Regions from separate parts of the Xenorhabdus littoralis genome, predicted to be linked through region 2. Evidence: predicted binding sites of a transcription regulator. Region 2 holds the regulator's gene; the other holds the start of a gene.

Region 1 (15,663 bases), on a different contig from region 2:
ATCAAAATTAATGATGCCGGAGAGGTTCAGCGTTAACATGGCAAGCCATGCCAATGTGACTTTGCCCGTCAGGCGGAACGCCAGTTGCCAGACACCGAGCATACCGAGGGCGATGGCAACAAAGTGGGTGAAATACCAATAAAAACTGAGAGAGATATTGCTGATATGGATCGCAGGGAGCATTATAGCGCCTACTAACCACGGATTTTTGGGCGATCCCCATTCTCCATTGATGCCCCAGTTCAAAGCTTCTACGGCATCATAAGGAACGGTGGGATCGAGAGAGTAGCTTGCTATTACCCATAAAACAGCATAACCAGTGATCCAAAGACACAATGGCATGCGATAAGAAGAAGTATCAAAAAAGCGCATGATGATTAATGATCAATTATTTGAGTTAAAGTTATCTAGAATATTAGCCGAACTTTAAACCATAAGTGAATGACATTGGATGTTATAGGGCGTTTCTGTTAGATTCCGCCGAAAATATCTTGATAAAAGCGAGTTGAGTCACAAGCTATGAGCCCGTTAAAGAAAAAATCACCAGCGAAGCCTTCTGCTGGTAAGCACAGAACTGCTGGTAAGCAAAAAAGAAAAAGTCGCGCTGAGCTGAATGCAGAAGGACGTGATCGTAAACGTCAGAAAAAACAGCGTGGTAATCCTACTGGCAGTCGCAGTCACGGTGATGACAGCAAGAAAAAATCTTCCGGTACTGAGCAGAAAACTGATCCGCGTATTGGCAGTAAAGTTCCGGTTCCTCTGATCGTCGATGAAAAAGTTGCGGTTGCAAAACCAGCAATTAAACCTGTTGTGGAGAAACAGAAACCTCTTTTGTCACCGCAGGAAGAGCTGGCAATGCTGGAAGGTGATGAACGTTTGGATGACTTGCTGGCACGTCTTGAGCAGGGCGAAAAACTATCTCAGGAAGACAATGATTATGTCGATCACATGCTCGACCGCATTGATACTCTGATGGAAGAGCTGGGTGTCAATCTGGAAGAAGAAGACTCTGAGGAAGAGGAAAAGAAGGAAGATATCATGCAATTGCTGAAAGGTAAGTAATTCCTGCATCAATAAATTGTGATTCTATACCTAACGGATAAGGCGGGTTCATCCTGATAACCACAATGTTAATGTGTTATTTATTGTGGTTATTGGGTAAACTATGGCTGCTATTGCGACGTAAACGTCGGTTGCGCAGAATCATCGGGGCACAATATTTCAACTCCATGAAAAATTTGTGTTTTGGTGGGCGAAAACAGCGGAAGGAATAAGCATGTCAGAGCAAGCCATTGTTTGGGATCTGCCTTTGATCCAGAAATACAACTATTCAGGGCCTCGTTATACTTCATATCCGACAGCATTGGAATTCAATCAGCAATACGATGCTGATGCCTTTAAACAGGCTGCTGCCCGTTATCCTGATCGCCCGCTTTCCCTTTATATCCACATCCCGTTCTGCCATAAACTGTGTTATTTCTGCAGCTGCAATAAGCTGGTCACTCGTCAAAAGCACAAGGCGGATGAATATCTCAATGTGCTGGAAAAAGAGATTATTGCCCGAGCCAACCTGTTTTCCCGGCGGAAAATCAGCCAGATGCATTGGGGCGGGGGGACACCAACGTATCTGGATAAAGCACAGATCAGTCGATTGATATCAATGCTGCGTAGTCACTTCCATTTTTTGCCCGATGCTGAGCTTTCTATTGAAATTGATCCCCGCGAGATTGAACTCGATGTCATTGACCACCTGCGTCATGAAGGTTTTAACCGCCTGAGTATGGGAGTGCAGGATTTCAATAAAGATGTCCAGCGTTTGGTCAATCGTGAGCAGGATGAAGAGTTTATTTTTGAACTGGTCAATCGCGCTCGCGAAACAGGCTTCACATCCACCAGCATTGACCTGATTTATGGCTTGCCGAAGCAGACACCTGAGAGCTTTGCTTTTACATTGCAGCGTGTACTGGCACTGTCGCCTGATCGTCTGAGTGTATTCAACTATGCGCATTTGCCGGACTTATTTGCGGCGCAGCGTAAGATCAAAGAGCAAGACTTACCCAGTTCAACACAGAAACTGGATATTTTGCAGGCAACGATTTCGACCCTGACAGGTAATGACTATCAGTTTATCGGGATGGATCACTTTGCCCGACCTGATGATGAGCTGGCGGTCGCTCAGCGGGAAGGTATTCTGCATCGCAATTTTCAAGGATACACCACACAGGGAGAATGCGATTTACTTGGCATGGGCATCTCGGCCATCAGTATGTTGGGCGACAGTTATGCGCAGAACCAGAAAGACCTGAAAACCTACTATGCGGCGGTGGAAGCGCAAGGCCATGCGTTATGGCGTGGCTTGGTACTGACGCAGGATGACTGCATTCGTCGTGATGTCATCAAAGATTTGATCTGTAACTTCCGACTGAACTTTGCGGATATTGAACAGCGCTATGCACTCAACTTCGCTGATTACTTTGCTGAAGACCTGAAATTATTAGCGCCATTGGCAGAAGATGGATTGGTGGAAGTCACAGAATCGCAGATTCAGGTATCCCCGAAAGGGCGTTTGCTGATCCGTAATATTTGTATGTGCTTTGATAGCTACTTACGTAGTCAGATGCGGCAGCGGCAGTTTTCGCGGGTGATATGAATATCAGAGGGCAGGGTTGAGAATGTTGTCGCATTGTACTAGAATTAAGCAGTATTCAGCATGAGCTGCAACGACGAACAGTGGGTTTTTCTGAAGATGTTCACTGGCGGAGATTTTCACTGACGTAGTGCTGGTATGCCACCAAGATTAATTGGTCCCTCGACGGGGTTAACCTTTAACCTGACAGTCACTTGGGATAGCAAAGCAATTTGTGAAGAGGTGCAGCGGTTTGTTTAGTATGTTAAAGCCCAGCTATCAGTTGGGCTTTAACATATCTAGGGTTTAATCAAATAATTCCAGTCATTTTTCAGAATATCACCTAATATCAACATAAATCTCCGTGATTCCTTTTTTAATTGAGCATTAAGAGGCTCATTGCTTCTGTGATGTGCTGTTTCAACATATAAAAATAAATTTTCATTTTTGACCTTTAGCTTCATGATGATATAAATCCATTTTTGGGGATTGCTTTTGTATTTTTCTTCTAATCTAATTACCTTTCCTTTTAATCGGCTTTCTCTACATATTTTATATGATATATTTACTATTATCTCTAATAGTCTGAAAGTATATTTGTATCTGATTTTATCGAAAGTTCGATGTTCTTTTATCACTTCATTTTCATATTCGGTGATTAAAATAGTGTTATTCTCAGTGTCTTTTATGGCTTTGGTATAACAATGATGACTAAATATAACCCTTACATATAATTCACCTTTTATCTTATTCTTAAAGTTATCACGATATTCATATTTAATGTTTATAGTCTTCGGTGACATATGGGAAAGGTCAAATAATTCTTTTGTTTCCGGATGAGTATAAGTTCTATTATGGTAGACCTGTTCATTCCACCTGTATGTTTTGTGGATCAATTCATAGTTCCCTTTCATTTTTTACTTTTGACTATAAATAATTTTATTTCCATATTCAAACTTTTTGTATTTTTTATTTTTTTATTAAAGTTGAAAGAGTAAATTAATTCTGTAACTTGTTATTGTAATAATAATGGCGTGATTTATTTAAATATTCATTAATAATAATTAAATTATTTCATTATTATCATGAAAATATAATTTCCGGGATAGTAATAAATCAAAAAACAAGTAAGTAAATAATATCAGGACTTATTATTTTTTGTGTGGACGGAAACCATACTGAAAAGTATCCATATGATATAAAGAGGGGAATAATGATAAATAAGATGCCATAGGTTTTTTATCATGAAACCCTCTGTGTTTATTTGTTTTTTAAATATATTTACTCCAACCCCAATTCCTTCAATTTCCGCGTGATTGTATTCCTGCCCCAGCCGAGCAAGCGGGCGGCTTCCTGTTTATGTCCATGGGTATATTTCAGTGCACAATTAAGCAGGGTGCGCTCCAATAATGGCAGAGCATCAGAAAGTAAATCGGTTTTTCCCTCTTTTAAAGCATGTTGTGCCCATTCTGCCAGCAACTCCGACCAATTTTCATATGAGGCAGAAGTAGAGAGAGACGGAAGAATGTTTTCTGCTTGCTCTGGTGCTTGGCTTCCAATCAAATCAGCGGGAAGATCTTGCACCAGCACTTCTTTGCTGGCAGCCATTACCGTCAGCCAACGGCAGACGTTTTCCAACTGGCGGACATTGCCCGACCACGGCAAGCGAGTAAGGGCAAGTTCAGTATCAGGATGCAGCACCTTCGCTTCAACTCCCAGCTCCTTGGCGGTTTGTTGCAGAAAATGGTGCGCCAGACGAGGAATATCTTCAACCCTGTCCCGCAACGGGGGGAGCTGAACACGAATAACATTCAGGCGATGGTAGAGATCTTCCCGAAACTTGCCTTCAGTGACCCGTCGTTCAAGGTTTTGGTGGGTAGCTGCAATAATGCGTACATCAACCTTCACCGGTGCATAGCCGCCGACCCGATAAAACTGCCCTTCAGCCAGCACACGCAGTAAACGGGTCTGGATATCCAGAGGCATATCTCCGATCTCATCTAAAAACAGCGAGCCGCCATTGGCCTGTTCAAAACGCCCGTGGCGCACTTGATTGGCACCCGTAAACGCGCCTTTCTCATGACCAAATAATTCAGACTCAATCAGATCTTTCGGGATGGCAGCCATATTCAGCGCGATAAACGGTGCTGAAGCTCGTGGGCTGTGACGATGCAGGGCGTGGGCAACCAGCTCTTTACCCGTGCCGGATTCCCCATTGATTAGCACACTGATGGAGGAACGTGAAAGCCGGCCGATAATCCGGTAGACCTCCTGCATGGCCGGCGCTTCCCCGATCATGTCTGACACTGATGCTGCGATTTGTGGATTGGCGGAAGATTGATGTTGTTCGCGATAGTGGCTCAGAGCCCGCTCAACCAATGCAACAGTTTCATCAATATCGAAAGGTTTGGGTAAATAATCAAACGCCCCGTGTTGGTAGGCACTGACCGCCGCATCCAGATCAGAATGGGCGGTCATAATGATGACCGGAAGCTGTGGATGGCTTTGTTTTATCTGGTTGAGGAGGCTCAACCCGTCCACGCCGGGCATGCGGATGTCTGACAGAATAACTTCAGGATTATCCTGTAATAGTGCAATCAATACAGCATCGGCATTTTCAAAACTGGTGCACTCAATTCCTGCACCACGCAGCGCCCGTTCAAGCACCCAGCGTATAGAACTGTCATCATCAACGATCCAGACTTTTCCTCGTTGCATCATTGTCATCCTCCACTTTTTGGTCTGTTATTGCTTGATAGGCAGGTAAATGGAGAATTCCGTATGTCCCGGCCAACTGGTGAATTCGATTTTTCCAGCATGCTGGTCAATAAGATTACGGGCTATGGATAGCCCAAGTCCAGTCCCGCCTTCATGCCCGCTGACCATAGGGTAAAAAAGCATATCCTGAATATGGGTAGGAATACCCGGCCCGTTGTCTTCAATATCAATTCTGGCAGCCAGACGATAGCGTTTACCTTGTAAGGTAACCTGAAATGCTGTTCGCGTTCTCAGGGTGATCGTGCCCCCTTTTTTGCCCAGTGCTTGCAGGGCATTACGGGTGATATTCAGCAATACCTGTTCAATTTGGTCAGGATAATGAGCCAGTTCAGGCAAACTGGGATCATAATCTTTAATCAACGTGACATTCGTGGGCATTTCCAGAGAGACTAATTGATAAACCCGTTCGGCAACATGGTGAATGCTCTGGCGGGTTTGGGTTCCCGGATGCTGTGGCCCCAGTAATCGATCAACAAGCGAGCGAAGTCTGTCCGCTTGTTCGATAATGACTTGGGTATACTCCCGTAAGGATGGATCAGGCAGTGCTTTGGCAAGCAATTGTGCGGCTCCCCTCAAACCGCCGAGGGGATTTTTAATTTCATGTGCTAGCCCCCGAACCAATTCCCGCGCAGCCGCTTGCTGTGCTTGTTGAACCTGCTCTTGGTTTAAACGGCGTTGACTGTCCATAGTCGCCATTTCCAGCAAGATAAACTGTTCGGAAATTGGTTGGGCACTGAGCGACATCACATGAGAGTGATTATTGATCACCAGTATGACTTCGTTATCGGTAAAGCCATGACCATTGATCAAACTGGAACGCATCAACCCTGTATCCATTGAGATATAACTAAACAGAATCGGAAGAGGTGTACCGAATAACTTATGTGTGCTTTGCGCCAGAAGCTGCATGGCGGAATGATTGGCGTAACGAATAATCAAATCATTATCCAGCACGAATACACTGTTTATCAGTGAATCGAGAATTTGTTCTGCTTTGGGCAAATCAACCATTGTCATTCAATTCCTGCACTTTTTTGGTGCATTTTAGCCTATTTAAGTCTAATTCGATGTAGCCTTCTGCTCAATATTCGTTATTTCCATTTATATCATCTGATGGTGTTATCACGGATGGCATCCCCCATCGCTGTACTCATAGTGACGAGAAAAGAGCCCATCCGAAGATGGGCCAAATTTTCACGGCAACAAAAAAGGGACAACAGTAATAACATTAGGTGTTTAATCAATAAGGCATTACACGCTGTAATACAGCTCAAACTCCAGAGGATGCGGAGTCATGCGGACACGTTCAATTTCGCCTTTCAATAGGTTGGCATAAGCATCAATGGAATCATCAGTGAAAACCCCGCCGCGTGTCAGGAATTCACGGTCTGCATCCAGTGCAGCCAAGGCTTCTTCCAGAGAAGAAGATACAGTTGGGATCTCCTGTGCTTCTTCCGCAGGCAGGTCATACAGATTTTTATCCATGGCATCACCCGGATGGATTTTATTGATAATGCCATCAAGGCCTGCCATCAACAGAGCAGAAAACGCCAGATAAGGGTTTGCCGCCGGATCAGGGAAACGCACTTCGATACGGCGGGCTTTCGTGCTGGCCACAACCGGGATACGGATTGAAGCAGAGCGGTTACGGGCGGAGTAAGCCAGCATCACGGGTGCTTCAAAGCCGGGCACGAGACGCTTGTACGAGTTCGTTGTTGGGTTAGTGAAGGCATTCAACGCGCGGGCATGCTTGATGATACCGCCGATATAATACAGCGCCATCTCGGACAGACCGCCGTACTTATCACCCGCAAACAAGTTAGTGCCATTTTTGGACAAAGACATATGGCAATGCATCCCGGAGCCGTTATCACCCACTAACGGTTTTGGCATAAATGTGGCAGTTTTGCCATATTTATGGGCAACATTATGCACAACATACTTATAAATCTGAGTCTCATCCGCTTTTTTAGTCATGGTATTGAAACGGGTAGCAACTTCATTTTGTCCGGCAGTGGCAACTTCATGATGGTGGGCTTCAACCACTAATCCCATTTTTTCCATTGTCAGACATATGGCTGAACGCAGGTCTTGAGACGAATCTACCGGAGGGACAGGGAAATACCCTCCTTTGACGCCGGGACGATGGCCTTTGTTACCGTTTTCATAGCGTGTACCGCTGTTCCAGGCAGCTTCTGTATCATCAATATGGTAATAGGAACCAGAGATGGAACTGCCGAAACGGATATCATCGAACAGGAAGAACTCAGGCTCTGGCCCAAATAAGACCGTATCTGCGATATCGCTTGCCCGCAGATAATCTTCTGCGCGTTTTGCAATGGAACGAGGGTCGCGGTCATAACCTTGCATTGTACCGGGTTCCAGAATATCGCAGCGCAGGATGAGCGTGGCATCATGAAAGAAAGGATCAAGCATTGCGGTGCTTGAATCAGGCATTAATACCATGTCGGATTCATTAATTCCTTTCCAGCCACCAATAGATGAACCGTCAAACATTTTTCCATCTTCGAAGAAATCTTCATCAATTTGATGGGCAGGGATGGTGATATGTTGCTCTTTACCTTTGGTATCAGTAAAGCGTAAGTCAATAAACTTCACCTGATGTTCTTCAATCATGGACAAAACATGTTCAACGGACATACTGATTTCTCCTGGTTTGAGTCAGCTTAATAAAACGGGGCAAAAAAGTTGCGGTTCTATCTAAGGATGACTGCGTATCTCTGTACGATCAATTTTTATGAAATTGCTATTGTGAAGAAGAATGCGAAAAGTGTGCCAACTTTTAAAAAACCTTTAATATCAGTGAGTGGAGTTTTTAGGGGGCAAAAAACGAACGATTCAGAGGCGCTGTTTAAAATAAACGCACTAATTTAGTGCATTTTAAAAACACGACCGCACCATTATGGTGCCATATAACGCAGCGAGCAGGAGTATTTATTATAAATAAGGCGCAATCAGATTTTCCCATTCCCGAAAATAACTTCCATACATAACATATGTTCTATTCAGAAATAGTACTTATTCAGAAATAGTACTTACTCAGAAATAGTACTTACGTTGATTGCGCCAGGTAGTTCAGCGTAAATCAGTGATCATAATACTGACACTGTTTTATTTTCTATAATAGGAAATCTTTCCGTCAAGAGCTGAGGTTATAAAGGGATCAACACCTCCTCCCGAAGCGTCTCCCCAAAGTATAAGTCTATCGTCATCAGTCAGACCTACAAATGCTTTTCCTGTGGCATATATAGCTTTTTGAACATCTCTGGGATTAGAACCCCAGCCGCCATACATATCATCTCCCCAGGTTGTGACTGAACCATCTTTGCCTAGTGAAGCGTATGCCGCCGCTGAGCTAGTGACTTGAACGATATTACTTAATGAGCTGGGATAGGGGTCTCTTCCGCCTGCGCTAACGCCAGTTCCATCTATCATAACGTAAGTATTCTTATTACTTGCTATATCCACAATGGGGCTGCCAGGATAAGGGAGCTGGTTAGATGAGTGGTGGCTGTAAACAGTGACTACTCCGCTCTTATCTAAGAAGACGATACCTGTTCCTGTCACCGGATTAAATCCATCCCAATCCACGGGACAGACAACTTGTACGAAATCTCCTGGGTATACTGAATGGGGAATGTAGCTCCTATTATTAGGATCCGTGCTTATCTCAGGTAATAAAAGCTCCCCGTTGCCATTTTCATGCAGGAATATAAAACCAAGCCTTGTGGGTACAATCGCACGAGGATACTGATAATCAATGCCATATGTATAATTAATCCAGCCCCCACCCATATATGCTCCGCTATTCCTTATCCAACATGACGTTGTCGTTTGAGTATTGAAGCCAAAGACAGCATCATCATTTCCGACAAGGATAGTCTTATCAGCTGGTCCCAAATTTGTCCGAATAGGAGGAATCCCAAAGCCCCAAATATTGACGGTTCCGTCAGATTGTAGAGCAATGAAATTCGTCCCACCTGCGGCAACATCAACATACTCAGAAGATTCGGGTGCTATTTCGAAATCGATGTCGTTCGGTATTTTCCAAGCGGATAGTGAACCATCATTTTTCAAGGCGATATAACCGTACGCGCCTGCTGCAACTTTTTTCACATTAGAACCAAGCAACCGGCCTCCTCCTGCTGGAAATATACCTCCCCAGGCATAGAGATCACCATTATTGGCTAACGCAGCAAAACTGGATCTAAAGCGAGCAGGAGTACCGTCTGGTTGACCAGGAACAGGCGTCAGAGTGTAGTCACTATCTGATGTACCCCCATTACTAAAAATATTGATTGGATTGAGTGTGATTGAATGTTGCCCCAACGTCGCTGTGAGTGGTAAGTCGGGTGCATTATCTAAAAAGGATGAGCCGGTAAAAGATTGCCAAGACATGTTAACTTTTGGATTCCCTTCATATTTCCAAGTTACTTCAACGGGTTCCATGGTTTTCTTATCCCATGCAGTAATGCGCTGTGGTCCATAGAGGGCATTGGCCGAAGTATAAAGGGTAGAACGAGCACCCATGAGGATAAAGGATTTGTCGTTACTGGTTGGTGGAGTCACTGTTCCTTTATCAACAAATGTTATAATTGCGACTTCTGATTGGTTAGAAGTAAAATTGGTAAAATGTTGAACGGTATAATACAGCCCATAAATACCATCTGGAATGTCTGATTTGCCCACTTCGGCAATCAAAAATGGATCAGATAACCCGTCTGGATTTTTGACGCTAAAAATCGGAATAGAAATGGAACCAAATGTAAGTTTAATCTCGTCCTTGTCAGCAATACCATAGTATTTTGGGACGTATATTTTAACTGTATCGCCTATTTCAGCTTTATTTATAATACCTTGTTTAGCTTGAGGTAGAGTCGGTTTAGGTAAAGATGTATTGGACATGGTTATTTTCCTCTAATAGAAATTAATTAAAATGCAATATTCTTGATTAATAACTTTGTTTTTTTATAACAAAAGATAATTTTATCTATTACCATAATCTCCTTAAAGAACATTCAGAATATAAATATATCTCTATTTACATGGTTTTTTTAAATCACGATAAACAATCAGGAGGATATGTTCCTGCAACAGCGGTAGAAATTCTGCCTTTCCAAGGTTTAGCCTGGGAATTCTTATCATCATTATCTATATAATATGTCAAGACAATTAACCCAGTATGACAATTTTCATATTCAGAACACCCGGTCAAATGCTTATAAGGAATATTTATTATTGCATCAGCGGTTGTTCCATTAGAATCTGGAATTAAAGGTATATTTCCATATAGATATTTATCAACATTTCTATACCTTGCCGAAATTTGTAAGTGTAACCTTATTTTTGCTCCTAACGAAGGTTTGGTTTTATCATTGGGATCATTAGTTCCTGTAATTTTAACAAACAACCCTGCATCATCTTGATTATTAATATAATTAGACATATTTCTGCAAGTGACAATATTATTCATTTCGATATCAACACAATCTGTATTATCAAAATCATCTATGATGTTAGAATCATCAACACCAAAGCTAGAATAAACAACACATTTATCATAATAAGTTGGAGCAGGATAAGATTCTCCAGTATATGTTAACTCCAAAGGATCGGATATTAAAGAGTTCGCGCTGGAAGGCTGAACGACTTTATAGTAAAAATTAGCAACCTCCCCTACAGGGAAAATATAATAAGGCAATTGTATTTCATATTTCCCTAATTTATCTGTACTTACAAGTGGATAGGGAATTTTCATAACGCCATTAACATAAAATTCGATAGAATCGCTATTTCTTGCACCCTCATACCAGGGTATTAGTGTATTAAAAAGTGTATTTCCTTCGTTATTTAACTGCCCACCATGAAAACCTTCAATTTGTGGATTGGGTAATTTATGTTGTGAGACATTAGGATCACTATTACTAATAATCAACGTATTAGATGAAGGTATTGCACCAGTAACACCATAAACTTGAGAATTAAAGTTTAAAACTAAAGTTTCGTCTTTTTTTGAGTAGACATAGAAAGATAATTTCCCTCTTTCATTTGATAATAAATATATTGAATTATCAGCATTAGGATTGGATGCAGGTTGAATTTCCACAGGGTTAAGCTGATCGGACTGATACAAATTAATTTTTTCCAATTTTCGATCTTCATTTGTACTTATAGTCACAGCAAAGTTGGGAATGAAATTTTTATTTTCGTCTTTAATAATTGTATGTACAAGAGTAAATGATTTTCCATTAGGAGGAATATTTGAACCAGTAGGAACATCCAACGTGGTTCGATCAAATTCTAGCCTCAGTGAATTGTGATCCAATGTCCTAACATTATATTCTATATTCAGAGTAGGAAAGCTACCTGAACTGGATGATGGAACTATTTGAAAACTGGCAACATCACCACTATTGATATCTGACGATACCAGTAACTCAATGACGAACATCCCTTTTTTCCCATTGTCAAAAAGAGTAATATCGGGTATTGAGTTTAATAATTCAATGCCATGATTAGGTTGAATATAAACAGTTGTATCAGAAGGTATTTCATTATCGGATGTTAAAATTACATTAAGGATTAGCTGTTGCCCGATAATAACATTCGATCCAGTAGGTGGAAATGAAATTATATTACTCATTAGAAAACCTCCTTAATTTTTATTATCAAAATGGTTTAATTATATAAACCCTTTTATTTTTTATTTGTTAAAATTAAAACTATATTCAAATAATTTTAATTATCATGCAAAGGGTTCTGTGCTTATATATCCATTCCACACCCCGCCATAGATAACATCTATATCAGCATCATTTCCTATTTGATAGTCAAAAGCAATTTTACCATCATCACCATTTGTGTATCCAAAAACCCCTTTCAAATAATTATTATCTATTCCGATGAACAGTGTTGCAGTATCTCCTCCTATTTCATCTGGGTGTGTTGGCATTAAACCAGAAAAAGTTTGTGTGAAATTTTTGTTGCTCGATTGAATATATAAATTTAATGTTATTGAAGATCCAAAAGGTACTTTATTTGTATCATTAGGATCATTGGTGCCTTTAATTTTAATAAATAAACCTTCGTTATGTGGGTTACTTGCATGTTCAGCTAGATACCCATCATTAATAACATCATGTTGTTCTATAAGGACGTGACCACTGGAATATATCTCACAGGTTTCATATGCTCTGTTAGCGCCATCCCAGGGTTGATTGGGTTTTCCTTTATAAACTAAATCCATATAAGAGGATTTAGCTGATATTATGTCACCTGAATTTCTGATAACAACATAATAAAATTTTGAATGTACATTTTCTTCAAATATAGCATAAGGTAAAGCAATTGAATAACTACCTAAATTATTGTTATCAACCTGAATAGAACGTCTGATGTATTTATCATTAGCAAAAAATAATATGGAGTCTCCATTTTTAACAACAGGGTTTTTTTCTATTTTAACGAAGAAATTATATTCTCCATTTGATTTGAAATCACCTCCCCAAAAATTAATGATCTCTGGTTGATCAAATTCGATATCCATATTCTCCAGTGTATTATCAACAACGTATAGGATATCATTTGCAGCAACTATATTTGTAGAATCAATGACCAGTGAGTATAAATGAAGAATGATAGGTAATGATGAAAAAGGATGAATAAAGAACAATATATTTCCTTGACTATCCGTATCTACAAAAAAACCTTCATGTCCATCTTGCTGATGTAAATTAATTTCTGTTGTATTATCTCTATCATAAATCTTAACTTTTTCTAGATTATTTTTTAATGCAGAAAATATGAATACACGTAATTTTGGAATAGGGACACCATTCGTATTTTTAACTGTCGCAGTGACTTTAGTAAATATTTTATTGTTTTTATTCTGTGGATCAGTGGAAAATGATAAGAATGGTGATTCAATGTTTAATTTTAATGATTCTTCATATATTTTATCTACATTGCTTATGTCCATGTTCTTTCCTCTTAATTAAAAAATTAATTTAGTTTATAATATAATTAGATAACTGTTCCACAATAGAGATGCATTCAGATGATGATTCCTCGCTTCCTTAGTTGTAGAGAGCAAGGAAATTATTCACGATATTTAAAATATTATTTAATCATCATCTATAATGATAATAAAAAACGCAAAATTATATCCTGATTTCTTGTAGGTAAGATGAGTTTTATAAAAAATACACTTACATTCCACATTTATAATTATGTTATTCCGGTACTGTACTAATGTACCCTGTCCAAACCTTCCCATATTTTATTTCTTTTTCTATAGAAACTTCATAGTCAAACCAGATGTTTCCAGATCCTCCATTAGGATAGTCTTTAACATTAACAAGAATATCATAATCAATATGAAAAACTGCCTTTGCATACCCATCATTATCTAATGTTGTTGGTATTTTTTGTGGTTTAGGGCTATATTCGAAGTTTTTATTTTCTGATTCGACATATACAGTCAATGTGACTTTAGAACCTAATGGTACATTTGTTTTTGAATCATTAGAACCTAAAATGACAACAAATAACCCAGTATTTGGACGAGCAGTGTTAAATAGATAATTTTTTATACTATCATAACTAATAGTAGTGACTTGAGGTATATAGTGTGTTTCAACTTCAGGACTGAGATAAAGGCTGGTATAAACTATACAGGGGTCATAATCCCGTTTTACTTTATCTGATGGCTTGTATATTGCGCCGCCCGCATAAGTTACTGGTAGTGACTGAGAGACTTTTGCAGCCACACCAGATTCATAGATGGCCATATAGGAAAACTCAGTAGGGGTATTTAAATGAAACATATTATAAGGTAATGAGAAGGAATAGTTACTTAAACCTAGTTCTTCATCTGGATTTTTTATATTAAAATAATGGCCACTAAAAATTTTATTTTTATCTATATTATCTCTCTTAGTGAAAAATAATAAGTAATCACCTGGTGCTGCTTTGTGATAATGTTCTACGGCAACAGTAAAATTAGTACCCCCATCTGATCTTAAAGGAGGGCTGAAATATCCTAAAATATTAGGCCAATTTATAGTGTCAAGAGGATTAACAGGTTTGGGATTAATAATAAAAAGAGGCGAATTAGCCGCTATTGGCGGAGTGACTCCAGAGATTATAGCTCCCAAATTAAGAACAGTTGAAAGTGTCTGTTGTGGAAAAATTTTAAAAGAGATTTTTCCTGTATCATCAGAACTTACCAATACTCCCTGATCTGGGCCAATGACTTGTAGTAGAAGTTTAGTTGTCGGATCTTTGTCATCATAAATATTAACTGCCTGCAATTTTTTTGCTAAATGTACTTCTGTTATTAAAATATATGCTGAAGGTATTATCCCACTGTCGCCTTTTAGCACTGTATTGACTGATGTAGATAATTTTCCATTGGGAGGAAAGTTTTCTGCATCAGGAGACTCTAAATATGGTTTTTCAATGTGGAGAGCTAGTGATTCGTTGCTGATTGTCCTAGCTGTCGCTGTATACGTTATTTGCTCGTGAGTGTAATCTTCTGTTATCGTATATGTAACAGGATCATTATCATTTACTTTTGTATTACTGTCTTTATTTTTCACAATTAAAAAAACAGACAATGTGTATATGTAATCATTGTCACTAGAATTTTTGGTCATTGGAACGGACGTGGTAATTGGATCTCCGCTATTTGTATCGTATATAGTCAGATTTTCCACACCTGAAAATGTAATGTTAGGCAGAGTGACGAGAGCACTTTGGGTGATATAAGAAAGTTCAAGCGGGATGACCTGCCCGATGATAAGACTTATATTATCGGGTAATGATGTCGTAATTTTATTATAATTAATAGCGGTCATTTTATTACCTTATATAAATTGTTACTATTTGGTAGGGTTATTTTTATTTCAATGTTATATTTTATTAAAAGTAAAATCTAATGAAAGTTTTTTATCACTTGATAGGTTTTTTATATCACCAGGGTAAATATAATTAATTGTAATATTATTAATCCGCAAATGAGTGGTTAAGTATTACTGTAAATTATTTATACAATGTATTGGTCATTTAATTATATGTATGGATTTTTTATTGATGTTTGCTTTATAATATTCAATCCTTTAATTTAATAAAAACCTCATTTCACTATCATTAAGACAATAATATAATTAACTAATAAAATACATATTTAACTTGTTATGAAAAATGTATGTATATTGGTGCTATCAGTGATATGATTC
Region 2 (15,663 bases):
GGTGGTAAATCAAGTCCACCAACATCACCTTTAAAGCGTTGAGTTATGTCTTGATACATAGCGCCTACCCATACTTGAACTTTTGTATTACCTTGACCAGCAATTAATGGGTTAAATACAAATTCATAACCAATACGAGGTGTTAGAACGAAAGCACTAATATCACCATCTAAAATATCCAGATTAGTGCGGGTATAATTAGCATCCAATGTGGCAAAGAATTGATTATAGCCACCCGCCAAAGTTGCTCCACCGCCAAAAGTTTTTCCTTTGAAGTTCAGCTCGAAAGGAATATTTTGAACATAATTAGCTTCTTCAAAAACGGCAATGTTATCTAAATTTGTCTTGGATTTACCTTTGGTTTTTCCATAGACACCATAAACGTTCAGGAAGGGAAATACCCAGGAATCAAGCTTAAGTAGATGGGTTTCGCTTTTTTGGCGAGTATCGCCAGCATCAATAATGATCCCTTTTTCCCAATTTCCAAACTTTGGATTAGTGAATTGAAACTTAATGCTATCTACAACAATATCCTGTCGCATATTCATATAACTATAACTGGCACCAAATGGCTCTGGCAGGTCGTAGCCTTTCGCTCGTGCTTTATCTCCCCAGATGGGCAGAATGCGAGATTCAGATTTAGCAGATCGGGATAAGCTACCGTCATTATTCGTTTGCGGAACTCCAGATTCTGTCATGGTTAATGAGAAAAGTGGGCGTTCACTATCTGCATAGCTATATGAAGTCGCAAGACATAGAGTTGCGGCTAACAATTTGCTGGTGTTAGTTACGTTCATAAATAAATTTGCTTCCTATTCTTGACGGGTAATTGTCTATCAAATCAACAGTAAGAGGATGAAAAGCGGCGTAGATTAGCATAGGTGTTTTAGACAAGCATTAACGAATTATGCTTGGAGATGGTTTATCGCACAATTTGGAGTTTTCGTTTGTTTTCTCACCAAAATAAATTGGTTTCCTCTTCCTTATATGTTAACAAAAATCATCATTTTATTTTGTGATTATTTACAGGGTAATTTTTATCTCGTGTATTATGATTGTAGAAAAATGGCGGATTACTCCGTTATATGGATATATAACGGAGCAGTATTGCTGCGTTTGATTTTTATACTTAACGGAAAGTTTTCTAATGAATTTCTGTTAACGCTGTTCGTGGTCGATATATTGACTGAATCGGAGTAAATAACCATCCGGGTCTTGAACCAGAAATTCTTTCTGACAAACGTGGGTATCGCCTATGCAGTAATAATTATCTTCCAATGGGCGATAAAGTTCGATTCCGTTATTTTCCAGGTTGGCTATAAGTGGTGCGATATCATCGACTTCAATCTGCAAATTGATCCCACGACCGAAAGGTTTACTAAGCTCCCCGATATTCCAGTCGCTGTCATGAAATGCTTCCAGCATTAATTGTGCTTCTCCCAGACCCAAATAGACAAAATCGGGATCTTTTCGCTGAATTAATACTTCGAATCCCAATATTCGTTGATAAAAATCGAGAGATGAAGAGAAATCGGTCACGGTAAGTTCTGGTACCATGCGATTCCAGTATGCTGGTTCTGTTGTGGTATTAGCGTTCACGCTATTTCCCCTAAATGATTATTTATTGATCACATGGCTCTCATCACCGCAAAAATATCTCTCAACATTTTTAAATGCGCTTTCAAAATAAATGTCATAACAGCTTTTGGTGACGTAGCCGATATGTGGGCTGCAAAGCACGTTATCTCGTTTTAATAAAGAGTGATTGTTATCCCAAATCGGTTCAATATCAAATACATCTAATGCGGCAAAACCGGGTGTACCTAAGTCGAGCGCTTTTTCCAATGCCCTTGCTTCTACCAGACCAGAACGTGCTGTATTCACGAATACTGCGGTGGATTTCATTTGGGTAAGATCAGCAAATGTGATGCCTCCGGTGGTTTCTTTTACTAATCGCTGGTGTAGGGTGACGACATCGGAAGTCTGGAAAAACGCTTCGCGGCAGCTTGGAACAATCAAACCTTCTTGGCGGGCTTGCTCTTGGGCACGAGTTGATCCCCAAACCTGCACTTTCATATCGAATGCTTGTGCGTATTTGGCAACAAGCCGGCCTATCTTGCCATAGCCGATTATTCCCAGAGTCTTGCCTGCTACGGTATCGCCAAGTTCAGTCTGCCACTGGCCTTTTTTCATGGCTTCTACAGAAGGGACAAATCTGCGTATGGAACTCTGAATTAACAGCCAGGCTAATTCTGCCGCGGCGACAGGTGAACCAGCCCCTTCAACGACAGCAATTCCCCGTTGTTTACACAGTTGCAGATCGATATTGTAAGCGACTTTCCCTGTCTGGCTGATCAGTTTTAAATTAGGGGTCTTAGACAAGAATTTTTCATCAATAAGGGTTCTTTCACGGATAAGTATCAGGGCATCAGCCTTGGATAACAGTTCTTCCGCTCTAGGATCACGGTCAAGGGCGCCGAGGCAAACCACCTCAAAGTCACTGTTCTGATATAAAATCTGGATTTGTTTTGTAGCTTGTTGATAATCATCAGGAATAATAACTAATGGCATTTGAGACATCCTTTGTACATATTTGAATGAGTCGGATTAACAAAGTGAAAATTGCATCATGTAGTGGGGTATCGCTGGATTAACACCCATCGAAGCCTATACGGGGCGCACATTGCACTTATTGTGTTAATCCAGCCTTAAGTGGCAGTGCCAAATCTATTGGAAAGATCCGAATTATGCTGACGCATGCATAAATTGGATTAGGCATCTTTATACAGAATGTTTCTATAAATACGGAATGAAACCTTATGAACAATATAGTGGTGATGATACGCCGTTTCAGGGATGTTATATAAACTATCCAGATATTGATATGAAATGTCTGGATAGTTCACATCAGAGTGTAGATCCCAGATGGATGGAACTTTATTACGGGAAAGATATTTCAAAGGAATTAATTGAAGTAAAAAATATTTTTGATAAAGGTAATGTATTCCGGCATGAGATGTCGATTCCGATAAAACCATATGATGATTGAATGAACCGCCCTTTTCAGGGCGGTTTGTTGTTCGCTTACCGCATTAGTCGTATCACACTGTCCCGGATAACTCTTTCAGATATTGGAAAATCTGGCGGTAAGATTTTGGTGGTTTATTCGCTGCTTTCTCTTTTTTAGCGTTGCGTACCAGTGAGCGAAGTTGCTGGCGATCCGTATGTGGATACAGTGCTATAACTTCTTCAAGAGCATCATCACTTTCAACCAGTTTGTCGCGCAGTTCTTCCAGCTTATGCAAAATAGTGATTTGCTGGTTATGGCGGTTTTTCAGCTTATCCAGCGCAGTGGTGATCGGTTCAGGATCACGGGAGCGCAATAGTTTTCCGATTAACTGCAATTGGCGGCGGCGGCCTTCACGTTTGATTTTCTGTGCCAGTTCAATGGCTGCCAGTAAATCTTCATCCAGCGGGATACGCTCCAGTTGGTTTTTGCTGAGTTCAACCAGCTCAGTTCCCAATTTTTTCAGTATTTCAGCATCTCGCTTGATTTCGCTTTTACTGACCCAGATTATCTCTTCTTCTTCCTCTTCAGCAGGATAATTGTCAAGCCAATCTTCAGGCTGCTTTGTCATAATCGTTTTCCTTCTAAAAAGGCCGGATGAGGTGTGTTTTGGAACATGACCTATCGTCCGGTGGGTGTTAACATCCTAATATTGTGTATTGTAACTGGGAAAATTGCCTGATTACCACTCGGCATTCATGTCATGAACTGAACTGAGGCATTTTTCCTGACAATTTCTCTCTTTAATTCATTGGATTATGGTTAATTAATGATAGTCACTAATCAACAAATTGCGGAGCAACGCAAGCAACTGGAAGATGCGGTTGCCCATGCCCTGGAATTAGCGAAGGCCGGTTGTGATGCTGCGGAAGTCGCAGTAAATAAAACCACGGGAATTAGCGTCAGCACTCGCTTCAGTGAAGTCGAAAATGTTGAGTTTAACAGCGATGGCGCACTGGGAATTACGGTTTATCATCAGCAGCGCAAAGGCAGTGCGTCCTCTACGGATTTGAGTCCTGAGGCAATCGCCCGTACTGTTCAGGCTGCCATTGATATTGCCCGCTATACATCTCCAGATCCTTATGCCGGCCCTGCCGATAAAGAATTGCTGGCATTCGATGCACCGGAGCTGGATCTTTTCCATCCTGCTGATCTGGACGCAAACAAGGCCATTGAACTGGCTGCCCGTGCTGAACAAGCCTCATTGCAGGCAGATGAACGCATTACTAATACCGAAGGCGGTAGTTTCAACAGCCATTATGGTATCCGGGTATTTGGCAATAGCCACGGTATGCTGCAAAGCTATTGTTCAAGCCGTCATTCTATGTCGAGCTGTGTGATTGCCGAGCAGGACGGTAATATGGAGCGCGATTATGCTTATACAATCGGCCGCCATTTTGACGATCTGCAATCCCCTGAGTGGGTTGGGCAGGAGTGTGCCCGCCGCACACTTTCCCGTCTGGGCGCACGCAAATTATCAACGATGAAAGCCCCTGTTATCTTTTCTGCGGAAGTGGCGACGGGATTGTTTGGTCATTTGGTGGGTGCGATCAGCGGTAGCAGTATTTATCGTAAATCGTCTTTCTTATTGGATAGTCTGGGCAAACAGATCTTGCCTTCATGGCTGACCATCGAAGAGCAGCCTCATTTACTGCGTGGGTTGGCTTCGACACCATTTGACAGCGAAGGTGTACGCACAACGCCATGTGAGATTATTAAAGATGGTATCTTGCAGACTTGGCTGCTGACTTCCTATTCTGCCCGTAAACTGGGAATGGTGAATACTGGTCATGCGGGCGGAATTCATAACTGGAATATTGCAGGTCAGGGGCTGGATTTTAACGGCTTGTTGCGCGAAATGGGGACTGGCCTGATTGTTACTGAACTGATGGGACAAGGCGTCAGTGCGACCACCGGGGATTATTCCCGTGGCGCATCCGGTTTTTGGGTCGAAAATGGCGAGATCCAATATCCGGTCAGTGAGATCACTATCGCAGGTAATTTGAAAGATATGTGGGCGAATATGGTGACAATTGGTAATGATATTGAAACACGCAGCAATATTCAGTGTGGTTCGGTGTTACTGCCGGAAATGAGTATCGCCGGTCAATAGGGATACTCAATTATCAGCAGCCAGTTCGGTATTACTGAGCTGGCTGGAAATTAGCGGTGATATTCACCTGCTGCTTCTGGTTGGTAAATTATTTCTAATACTTTTATGCGGGTTTTTTCGCCGTTCGGCAATTCCCAGATTATTTCATCTTTCACCCGCAGCCCCAGAAGTGCAGCACCCAAAGGTGCCATAACTGACAGTTGTTTGGTGCTGTCTTTCAGGGATGCAGGATAAACCAGAGTACGTATACGTTCTTCATTGCTGCCGAGATCAATAAAGCGAATTTCACTGTTCATTGTGACAACGTCGGCTGGTATATCGACAGGAGGCACGATTTCTGCCCGATCCAGCTCTTCATTCAAGGCATCCGCGATGCTGGTGTTAGCAAATGCGGGCTGTTCCAACAGAGAATCTAAACGTTCTGCATCCAGTTCGCTGATAATAATTTTAGGTTTTTTCATACCACGCTCCAAATTAGGCTCAATACAAAATAACACCCCGCATCGCAAGGAGGGGGGTGTTATTTTCAAATTAATTAAAATGATATTAGGCTGTTCTGTCGTGAAAATAAAGAGATCATGATCACGAACTGTTTTGCGTTGTTAATGGAACAAGGCTTATCCATCGGATATAGAAGCGCTGCCCTCTATCATTTTGAGCCGCAGATTATGCGTCGGTTGTAACGATACGTGGGTTGGTTTCTCCCCAGATAGAAGAGAATTCAACAACGTGCATTCCGCCCCATTTCTGAATGTCAGACTGGGTGATTTCGTCTTTGCCTTGTTTACCGAAGATAACGACTTCATCGCCACTTTTCACTTCTGGCAGGTCGGTGACATCTACCATGACGGTGTTCATGGACACAAGACCAACAACTGGCGCACGGTAACCATTAATCAGCACGTAAGCTTTGTTTGACAGGCTGGAGCTGAAGCCATCAGAGTAACCGACCGGCAGGTTAGCCAGTTTAGAGTCACGTTTCAGGATGAAAGTGTTGTCGTAGCCTACACCGTTGCCTTTAGGGTATGGCTTAACAGAAGCAACGCGGGTTTTCATTTTAATCAGTGGTTTGAACTCCGGGTAAGTAGTTGTCAGGATGCCGTAAAGGGCACTACCCACCCGAACCATGTCGAATTGTGCTTCAGGGATGCTCAACGATGCAAAAGAGCTTGATGCGTGCAGAGTAACGTCTTCACGTTTCAGGTTGGCTGCTTTGAGGTACCAGTCAGCTTGTTCTTTGAAGTTTTTGACACTTTCGCGGATCGCATCCAGATCGGTCAGAGCATGGTGGCTCATGATACCAACCATTTTCAGGTTAGACAGTTTAGCGATTTCCAGCGCTTCCTGCTTACCTTGCTCCGTTTTCATTTCCAGTCCATTGCGGCTCATGAGACCGGTGTTCAGAACCAAATGGACGCGAATGGTTTTACCGTGTTTTTTAGCCATGGCGTCGAGGGTTTTCGCGTGTTCCAGATCGCCAATCACTTCTTCCATGTTATAGGACAGAGTACCTTCAACTTCATTTGCAGCTGCTGCACGAACGCGCATGAGCTGTCCTTTGAAGCCGCTTTCACGCACGATACGAGCTTCTTCGTTACTGGTGATCCCCACACAAGACACGTCAGTTTTAATGATAGATGGCATCAATAGACCAATACCATGACCATAGCCATCGCCTTTCAGGATAGCGCACATTTTAGTGTCTTTATTCAGGTGTGTTTTCAGTGTATGGATATTGTTTTCAAACGTAGTGGTATTGACTTCAACCCAAGCATTATTGGTTTTTGCAACAATTTCAGATTGGGTGTTATCCAAATGTAGTGTTGGTGCTGCTTGAGCAATGCTGTGGGACAGACTCAATCCAAGAATAATTGCCAGTGTAGTTTTATTAAAACGCATGAAATAAATCTCCAGTTTAGGATTTGTGCGTGAAATGAACTGTGTAAATACCCTTTAATGATAAGTTTTTTTGTGATTGGTTTCATACTGTTAACTTATTGAAGATAAACATTTATTGTATATTTGACATTATTTATAAATAGTCAGAATGTTTAACTTAATTAATAATGTAAGACGGCAATTTTTATTGTTGGTGGAAAATTAACAAACAAAATATATGAATGTTTTTTTATCTTTTGGCAGTGTTAATCTCTATTTATGAGTGTGTTACTGAATTGTGAGTGATCTGTTTGGGTAAAGAAGAGGGGGATGGTTTATCAATAATGATCACAGGGTTTGGAGGGGTATGGTGAGATTGAGACAAGGAATATGGCGATGCTAAATGCTGAAAAGAACACTTTTCAGTATGTTATGTCGTTGGGGAAATGGATTATGAGAATGGGGATGTTATTCCTCGTCAAACCCTGAATTGAAAAGTTCGATAATGGCCGCTAATGCTTGTTGCTCATCCGGCCCTGTAGCTTCGGCCTCAATATAACTGCCTTGTTCTGAATCCAGCATCAGCATGGCGATCACGCTACTGGCTTCAGCCTGAATATTGCTACTGTTGCGTAGAATGACTTGCGATTGGAATTGCTGCACCAGATCATGCAATTTCATCGCAGGCCGGGCATGTATTCCGAGCCGGTTTTTGATCTCAAGTCTCTGTTTGACTGTCACGGTTATGGCCTGCGTTATTGAAATTATTTTAGATTTGGTTATTTGCGTTTTTCCAGTGTGCGGTGACGTGATTGCACGTTTTTTCCACGGGAACGGAAGTAATCTGCCAGTTGTTCCGCTACATAGACAGAACGGTGCTTACCGCCCGTACAACCGATAGCGACAGTCAGATAACTGCGGTTGTTGGTTTCCAGCATCGGCAACCAAAGTTCAAGATAACTGCGGGTCTGATAAATAAAATTATGCACTTCCGTATGGCGATCCAAAAACGCAGCAACGGGACGATCTAAACCTGTCATTGGACGTAATTTAGGATCCCAGTGCGGGTTTGGCAGGAAACGCACATCGAAAACATAGTCTGCGTCAATCGGGATGCCATGTTTGAAACCAAAAGATTCAAATACCATGGTCAGCTCACGCTCGCGTTTGCCCAGCAATCTCGTCCTGAGCATCTCCGCCAATTCATGGACGGACATCTCAGAAGTGTCGATGATCAGGTCTGCACGTGAACGCAGAGGTTCCAGTAAATCACTTTCTTGGTCAATCGCACTTTCCAGTGAGAGGTTTTTGCTTGATAGTGGATGCAGACGACGAGTATCGCTATAGCGGCGGATCAGGGTATTGCGATCCGCATCAAGGAACAGTAGCTGTGGCGAAAAGCTGTCAGGTAATCGTGTCAGCGCTTCTTCAAAAATCTCCGGCGATTCCGGCATGTTTCTGACATCTATACTGACCGCCGCTGAGATATCGCGTTCAGCCAGTGAGTTTGCCAATTCTGGCAGCAACACAACAGGCAGGTTATCCACACAATAGAAACCCATATCTTCCAACGCGCGCAGAGCAACGGATTTCCCCGAGCCTGAACGACCGCTGACTATCATCAGCACCATGAGGCGACTCCCCTAAATGTTTTTCGCTATTTATTCAGTAATTATTCTATATAACTCTTCGTCACTCTGTGCGGAGCGCAGACGACGGCAGAGGCTCTTATCGGCAAGGCGCTTTGCAATTAATGATAGTGAGTGTAAATGGATTTGACACTGGTCTGATGGCACCAATAAAGCGAACAGCAAGTCAACAGGTTGATTATCAATGGCATCAAAGGAAATGGGTTGTTCCAAATGTAGAAATACGCCCACAGCATTACCAGAGCACTCTTTATCCAATTTTCCGTGGGGGATCGCAATCCCGTTGCCAATGCCGGTTGTGCCCACTTTTTCGCGGGAAAGAATGGCTTCGAATACGATATTTTCCGGTAATCCAAGCTGCTTTGATGCCAGCTCGCTGATAATCTCTAAGGCACGCTTTTTACTCGAACAGGGCACGTTGTTACGTGTACATTCGGGTGAAAGTACTGAACTTAGTGGTAAATCTGTTTCGTTGTTCATTTCTTTATTCACTTAGGGCCTTGTTATACCGGATGCCTGATTGAGGCATCCGGTATTGATGAACCGCTTCTGGATATACCCTTTATTTTTCAAGATACCGCTTTATCGGCTATGCCGCCTCTTGAAATCCATCGGGTATAGAACAGTATTGATTCTATGACGGCCCCGTTGTCTGAAAGCTGTTAATGTTGTCTCAATTTACTTTTGTGTTTGGTCAATTGACGTGCAAGTTTATCTGCCAGTCCATCAATTGCCGCATACATGTCTTCATGCTCTGAGGTTGCATGCAACTCACCGCCATTCACATGCACTGTGGCTTCGGCGATTTTCTGCACTTTTTCCACCCGGAGGATGACCTGAATGAGATTAATTTTGTCGAAATATTGATCCAGCTTGCTGCATTTGGTATTCACGATGTTGCGCAGTGCATCTGTAATTTCAATATTGTGGCCTGTAACATTGAGTTGCATAGTGTTTTCCTTCTCTGTGTTGTTCAAACCAGTTTTTTACGTTGGTTTGAGGGCGGGATGGATAACGACTCTCTATATTTTGCGACAGTTCGACGCGCCACTTGAATGCCTTGTTCAGTCAGTATACTGGTTAATTTACTGTCACTCAGTGGCTTGGCCGGGTTTTCTGCCGCGACCAGTTTTTTCACCAGAGCACGTATCGCGGTAGAAGAAGCTTCACCTCCGCTATCGGTACTGACGTGACTGGAGAAAAAGTATTTAAGTTCAAAAATCCCTCGTGGGCTATACAGATATTTCTGTGTCGTCACACGGGAAATGGTGGATTCATGCATGTCAACCTGATAGGCGATATCAGCCAGTACCAGTGGTTTCATATGCTCCTCACCATCTTCAAAAAAGTCTTGCTGGTGTTCAACAATGCAGCTGGCCACTTTCAATAACGTTTCGTTACGGCTTTCGAGGCTTTTTATCAGCCACTTGGCATCTTGCAAGTTATTGCGAATAAACAGACTGTCACTTTCATTATGAGCCTGTTGCCCCAATTCTGCATAGTGCTGGTTGATACGCAGGCGGGGGATGCTATCGGTATTTAGTCTGACTTGCCAGCTTTCATTGATTTTCTGCGTCAATACATCCGGAATAACATATTCGGATTCACCGGTATTGACGACCAATCCCGGTTTTGGCTCCAGTGATTGAATGATATCAATTGCTGCTTTCAGCGCGTTTTCTTTTAATTTGCTCTGACGTAATAAATTACGGAAGTCCCGGTTTCCCAGTAGCTCAAGGTATTTGTTTACAACGAGTCTGGCGTCGTTCAGGTGAGGGGTTTCTGCTGGCAGCATTGAAAGCTGGATAAGCAAGCATTCACGTAAATCACGGGTAGCAACGCCAATGGGATCAAAATGTTGTATGCGCTTGAGGACGGCTTCGACTTCTTCCAAAATTAACTCATCATCACCCATGCTGGCGAGGATCTCTTCGGTAGAAACGGTCAGGTAGCCAGTATCATCAATTGCATCAATGATCGAGGTGGCAATGGCAGCGTCTGTTTCGGTAAACGGCGTCAATCCGGCTTGCCACATCAGGTAGTCTTGCAGACTCTGCGTGGTTTCTCCCTGATAAACGGGAAAATCATCTGCGCTGTAATCACCGCCGGTTCCCGAAGATGAGCCAGCGGTATAGATTTCATCCCAACTGGTATCCAGTGGCAACTCATCAGGCATATTTTTCTGTTCAAGCGCTTCACGGGTATCCATCATTTCCGTCTCGGTATGAGGAAGTTCCTGATTCTCCACTTCATGATGCAGTTCATCCTGTTCAAGCAGCGGGTTGGTTTCCAGGGCCAGTTGGATCTCCTGCTGAAGCTCAAGTGTAGAAAGTTGCAACAAACGGATAGCTTGCTGGAGCTGGGGCGTCATCGTCAATTGTTGACTGATCCTGAGTTGCAAACTTTGCTTCATAGTGTTACCGCTTTTTCCTTAACCTAGCCGGAATAATCTGGCTGGAATGGTTCCTTGAATTGCGCCTGACAGAAAAATGAGCATTAAAGGCGGAAGCCTTCACCCAGATAGACGCGTTTGACCTGTTCGTTGTTCAGTATGTCATCAGGAGTGCCATGAGCAATCAAGTGACCCTGACTGACGATATAGGCGCGTTCACAGACATCCAATGTTTCACGGACATTGTGGTCAGTGATAAGTACACCTAACCCGCAATCCCGCAGATGTTGAATGATCTTTTTGATATCCAGTACAGATATCGGGTCAACGCCGGCAAAAGGTTCATCCAATAAGATGAACTTCGGATCGGCTGCCAGCGCCCGGGCGATTTCTACACGACGGCGTTCACCACCGGAAAGCGATTGTCCAAGATTGTCACGCAGGTGAGCGATGTGGAACTCTTCCATCAGCTCTTCTGCCCGTATTTTCCGTTGTTCCTGATTCAGATCTTTACGGATTTCAAGAACAGCCATCAAATTGTCGAATACACTCAGGCGACGGAAAATAGAGGCTTCCTGCGGCAGGTAGCCTATGCCACGGCGGGCACGTTCATGCAGGGGCAACAGGCTGATGTCTTCTTCATTAATGGTAATGGTGCCTGCATCACGCGGGACAATACCGACTACCATGTAGAAAGTCGTCGTCTTGCCTGCGCCATTGGGACCGAGCAATCCGACAATCTCTCCTGAATTCACTTTCAGACTGACGTCTTCAACGACCTTACGGCCCTTATATGTTTTTGCCAGATTTTCTGCGTTTAGTATTGCCATAACTCGTTATTTACTCTTCTTTTGTACGTCAGTTTTTTGAACGTCAGCTTTGTGGGTATCAGTACCCTGAGCGCTCGAGCCTTTTTCCTGAAGCTGGGAAGGTAACAGAACGGTAGTAACACGTTTACCTTTATCACTAAAGGCTTCCATTTGCTGGGTCGGAACAAGGTAAGTGATCCTATCGCCCTTGATATTACTGTCTAGTTGTTCAAGATAGGCATTATCCGTCAGTGTGATCAGTTCTTTATCCATTTCATAGCGCATTTTGGATGAATGCCCTTTAATGGGTTTCCCGTCATCCAGCATTTGATAGAAAGTGGCCGGATTGCCGTAGGCTTCGATAACGGTTTTCTTCGAGTCCCCTTCCGGACGCGTAACAACGACTTTATCAGCCCGAATATCAATCGAACCTTGCTTTACGATAACATTATCCGTAAATGTGGCAACGTTTCCTGTTAAATCCAGAGACTGTCTTGAGGAGTCGATGGTTATGGGTTTCTTTGAATCTTCTTTCAAGGCCAGCGCGGGAAGGCTGACGGCAAACAATGTACTAAATAATGTACTGGCAATAACGGTATTACGGATTAGGTTGTTCATGTGGAATCTCATAGCGAGTGGTCACCTTTTCAATCAATTCAGCAGTTTTGTCTCTCAGATTGCCGCGCATTTTCATACCAACAGATTTCAGATCGATGCCAGTAATAGTGACCTGATCATCGGATGCGATATCTTGCGTTGTGAGGTTGACGGTCGCATTGTCTGTCGTGATCTTCTGCAATTGTGACGCATCGTTCAGGCTGTCTAATTGGACATCCCCATACAAATAGAGCATTTGATCATTGGTCAGTTTGGCTTTATTGGCTCGCACTGTCCATGTCGGTTCTGTGGCTCCGGTTGTGCTGTCGGGAGCAAATGTTGTCAATACAGGTTTGGTAAACCAAGTTATTTTTGTCTCTGTATAGCTTTTGACATCATCAGCGACCAGTTTGTAAACCAACTTACCTTCCGGATCATAGACGAAATTAATGGCTTTTTGTGTCTGATAAGTGGGATAACCGTCATCCACAATGGGCGATGAGGTATCGTCGTTTACATTCGATAAATTCCAGCCAATCAGCGCGAGTGCGATCAGTACCAGTATTGCGATCAGCCAGGATTGAAGTTTTCTCATTCTTTTTTCAATATTAATTTAGATGGATAACCCTTTGGCATCTTCCAGCTTATTCTGCGCGAAGAGCACCAAATCACAAAGCTCCCTGACTGCACCACGACCACCGGCAATCCGAGTTATGTAGTCTGCTTTTGGCAACAGTATTGGATGGGCATCAGCAACTGCAACAGATAATCCAACTTTTGCCATAACAGGCCAGTCAATAAGGTCATCACCAATATAAGCGACTTGATCTGGCTGTAACGCTAGTTTATCCAACAGTTCCTGATACGCCAAAATCTTATCGCTCTGACCTTGGTAAAGATATGTAATACCTAATGTTTCTGCGCGGTTTTCCAGCAGTTTTGCTTTCCGTCCGGTAATGATGGCAACTTCAATACCGGAAGTGATTAAGCAACGAATGCCATAACCATCACGAACATTAAATGCTTTCAGTTCCTCACCTTTATTGCCCATATAGATCAGTCCGTCAGACATAACGCCATCCACATCACAAATCAGCAGACGGATTTTACTGGCTTTTTCGATAATATCTTTGTCAACAGGCCCGTAACAGGTATCCAGATACTCTTTTTGATTCATTAAGAAATTCTCTTAAGGTTTATACAACTCCGGCCTGTAAAAGGTCGTGCATATGTAATACACCAAGTAATTTGTCCCCTTCTGTCACCAGCAGGGACGTAATATGACGTGATTGCATCAGGTTCAGGGCATCAACAGCCAGCGTATTGGGTTTGATACGAATGCCGCCTGCGGTCATGACATCAGAAATTTTTGCATTGTTTAAATCGATACCCATATCGAAAACACGGCGCAAATCCCCATCAGTAAAAATTCCGTTAATTTGCATGTCATCATCACAGATGACTGTCATTCCCAGTTTTTTACGGGTGATTTCCAATAAAGCTTCACGCAGTGTTGCAGTTTTGGGAACGTGGGGAATGTCATCACCGGTGCTCATCAAGTCACTGGTCAGCAAGAGAAGCTTACGCCCGAGTGCGCCTCCGGGATGGGAGAGTGCGAAATCTTCGGCAGTAAAACCCCGGGCCTGCAAGAGGGCAATGGCCAGGGCATCCCCCATGACGAGCGTTGCGGTTGTACTGGTCGTCGGTGCCAGTCCCAATGGGCAGGCTTCTTGTGAAGTTTTAATGCATAAATGGATATCGGCTGCTTTTCCCATGCTGCTGCTGCGATTATTTGTCATGCAGATTAAGGCGACTTTCTGGCGCTTGAGCACGGGAATCAGAGCCAGAATTTCATTCGATTCACCAGAATTAGAGATTGCCAGCACGATGTCTTTGGGGGTCACCATGCCAAGATCGCCATGACTGGCCTCGCCCGGATGGACAAAGAAAGAAGGAGTCCCGGTACTGGCAAATGTCGCGGCAATTTTTCGTCCGATATGACCGGATTTGCCCATCCCCATAACAATGACTCTTCCTTCACAACTGAACATGAGTTCGCAGGCTTGGCTAAAATCATCATTGATGTACTGTTCGAGACTTGTCAGCCCGTCGAGTTCGATGTGTAATACTTGTTTACCTGCTTGCTGAAAATCGATTTTAGGCATTTCTACTTTCCATCCTTCTTTTTCCACTCTTTTCCCACTTAATCGGTAATGGCTAAATACTGTCATTCGGTGCTGTTATTCAGTACCGTAATAATTAGAAATAAAAAGTACGACAAAATAAGTGATAAAACAGCCTAATAACAGGATGCCGTTTAATCGGTTCAATCGATGTTTTCTTCCCAGACAGAATATCGTGAATAGTACACTAGCTGCCATCATGACCCAAAAATCCCGGGAAAACGCATTCGGTGAAATGGCGCTGGGAGAAAGTATGGCAGGGATACCCAGAACGAGAGTCGCATTGAAAACATTTGAGCCGACGATGTTTCCCATTGCCATGTCATTCTCACCTTTTATCGCGGCAGCAATGGCCGTTGCGAGTTCTGGCAGACTGGTGCCCACGGCAAGGATTGTCAGTCCAATGACCAGTTCACTTATACCATAAATACGCGCGATGGCGGCTGCATTATCAATCACCATGCGGGTGGCAATGGGCAGGATAATTAATCCCAAGACGACCCAGAGAAGAGCAATCCCATTGTTGCCTTCGACCGGTAATTCTGAATTTCGTTCCTGAGTGTAACTGTCCACACCATTATGTTGGGATAAAGCTGTCATCTTGATCATCAGGGCGATAAACAAGAGAGCAGAAAGCAACAGGAGACTCCCATCCAGACGACTCAGGTAGTTATTGGATAACAGATATCCTGCAAATGCGGTAATCAACAACATCCAAGGGACTTCATGCCGCAGGATTTCTGATTTTACGGTAATAGGTCTAATGAACGCTGCCGCTCCTGTAATCAGCAGCAGATTAGTAATATTGGAACCAATTGCATTGCCCACGGCCATGTCCGGCGAACCGTCTAAAGTTGCTGTGATAGATACCATCAGTTCTGGAAGTGATGTTCCGATCCCCATGATTATCAGGCCGATAATAAAGGGGGGGATTTTCAGGGAGCGGGCAAAAACCGCAGCACCATAAACTAATCT

The links. The regulator sigma-54, encoded in region 2, starts transcription at its own class of promoters, with help from an activator protein. The targets are predictions, from matches to a motif close to GTTGGCACANNTTTCGCTNT.
Region 1: a site for sigma-54 is predicted at 8,186-8,205, ahead of glnA (glutamate--ammonia ligase). Genes of this name have one in related genera too.

Annotation. Positions count from the first base shown of each region.
Region 1 covers NZ_VCDP01000079.1:1,129-16,791, forward strand. Annotated here, with positions in the region: gene FE394_RS16620 (glycosyltransferase family 39 protein) at 1-372, opposite strand, end outside; gene yihI (Der GTPase-activating protein YihI) at 520-1,062, shown strand; gene hemN (oxygen-independent coproporphyrinogen III oxidase) at 1,277-2,650, shown strand; gene FE394_RS16635 (hypothetical protein) at 2,926-3,522, opposite strand; gene glnG (nitrogen regulation protein NR(I)) at 3,908-5,344, opposite strand; gene glnL (nitrogen regulation protein NR(II)) at 5,372-6,421, opposite strand; gene glnA (glutamate--ammonia ligase) at 6,656-8,065, opposite strand; gene FE394_RS16655 (RCC1 domain-containing protein) at 8,537-10,330, opposite strand; gene FE394_RS16660 (hypothetical protein) at 10,485-12,068, opposite strand; gene FE394_RS16665 (hypothetical protein) at 12,171-13,403, opposite strand; gene FE394_RS16670 (hypothetical protein) at 13,657-15,282, opposite strand.
Region 2 covers NZ_VCDP01000005.1:70,838-86,500, reverse strand. Annotated here, with positions in the region: gene FE394_RS02135 (hypothetical protein) at 1-797, opposite strand, end outside; gene FE394_RS02130 (bleomycin resistance protein) at 1,159-1,557, opposite strand; gene FE394_RS02125 (D-2-hydroxyacid dehydrogenase family protein) at 1,618-2,571, opposite strand; gene FE394_RS02120 (BBE domain-containing protein) at 2,810-3,049, shown strand; gene yjgA (ribosome biogenesis factor YjgA) at 3,102-3,638, opposite strand; gene pmbA (metalloprotease PmbA) at 3,837-5,180, shown strand; gene rnk (nucleoside diphosphate kinase regulator) at 5,231-5,641, opposite strand; gene alr (alanine racemase) at 5,847-7,079, opposite strand; gene npr (PTS phosphocarrier protein NPr) at 7,527-7,799, opposite strand; gene rapZ (RNase adapter RapZ) at 7,838-8,689, opposite strand; gene ptsN (PTS IIA-like nitrogen regulatory protein PtsN) at 8,720-9,187, opposite strand; gene hpf (ribosome hibernation promoting factor) at 9,370-9,657, opposite strand; gene rpoN (RNA polymerase factor sigma-54) at 9,681-11,120, opposite strand; gene lptB (LPS export ABC transporter ATP-binding protein) at 11,204-11,929, opposite strand; gene lptA (lipopolysaccharide ABC transporter substrate-binding protein LptA) at 11,936-12,526, opposite strand; gene lptC (LPS export ABC transporter periplasmic protein LptC) at 12,507-13,100, opposite strand; gene kdsC (3-deoxy-manno-octulosonate-8-phosphatase KdsC) at 13,119-13,682, opposite strand; gene kdsD (arabinose-5-phosphate isomerase KdsD) at 13,702-14,670, opposite strand; gene FE394_RS02045 (calcium/sodium antiporter) at 14,746-15,663, opposite strand, start outside.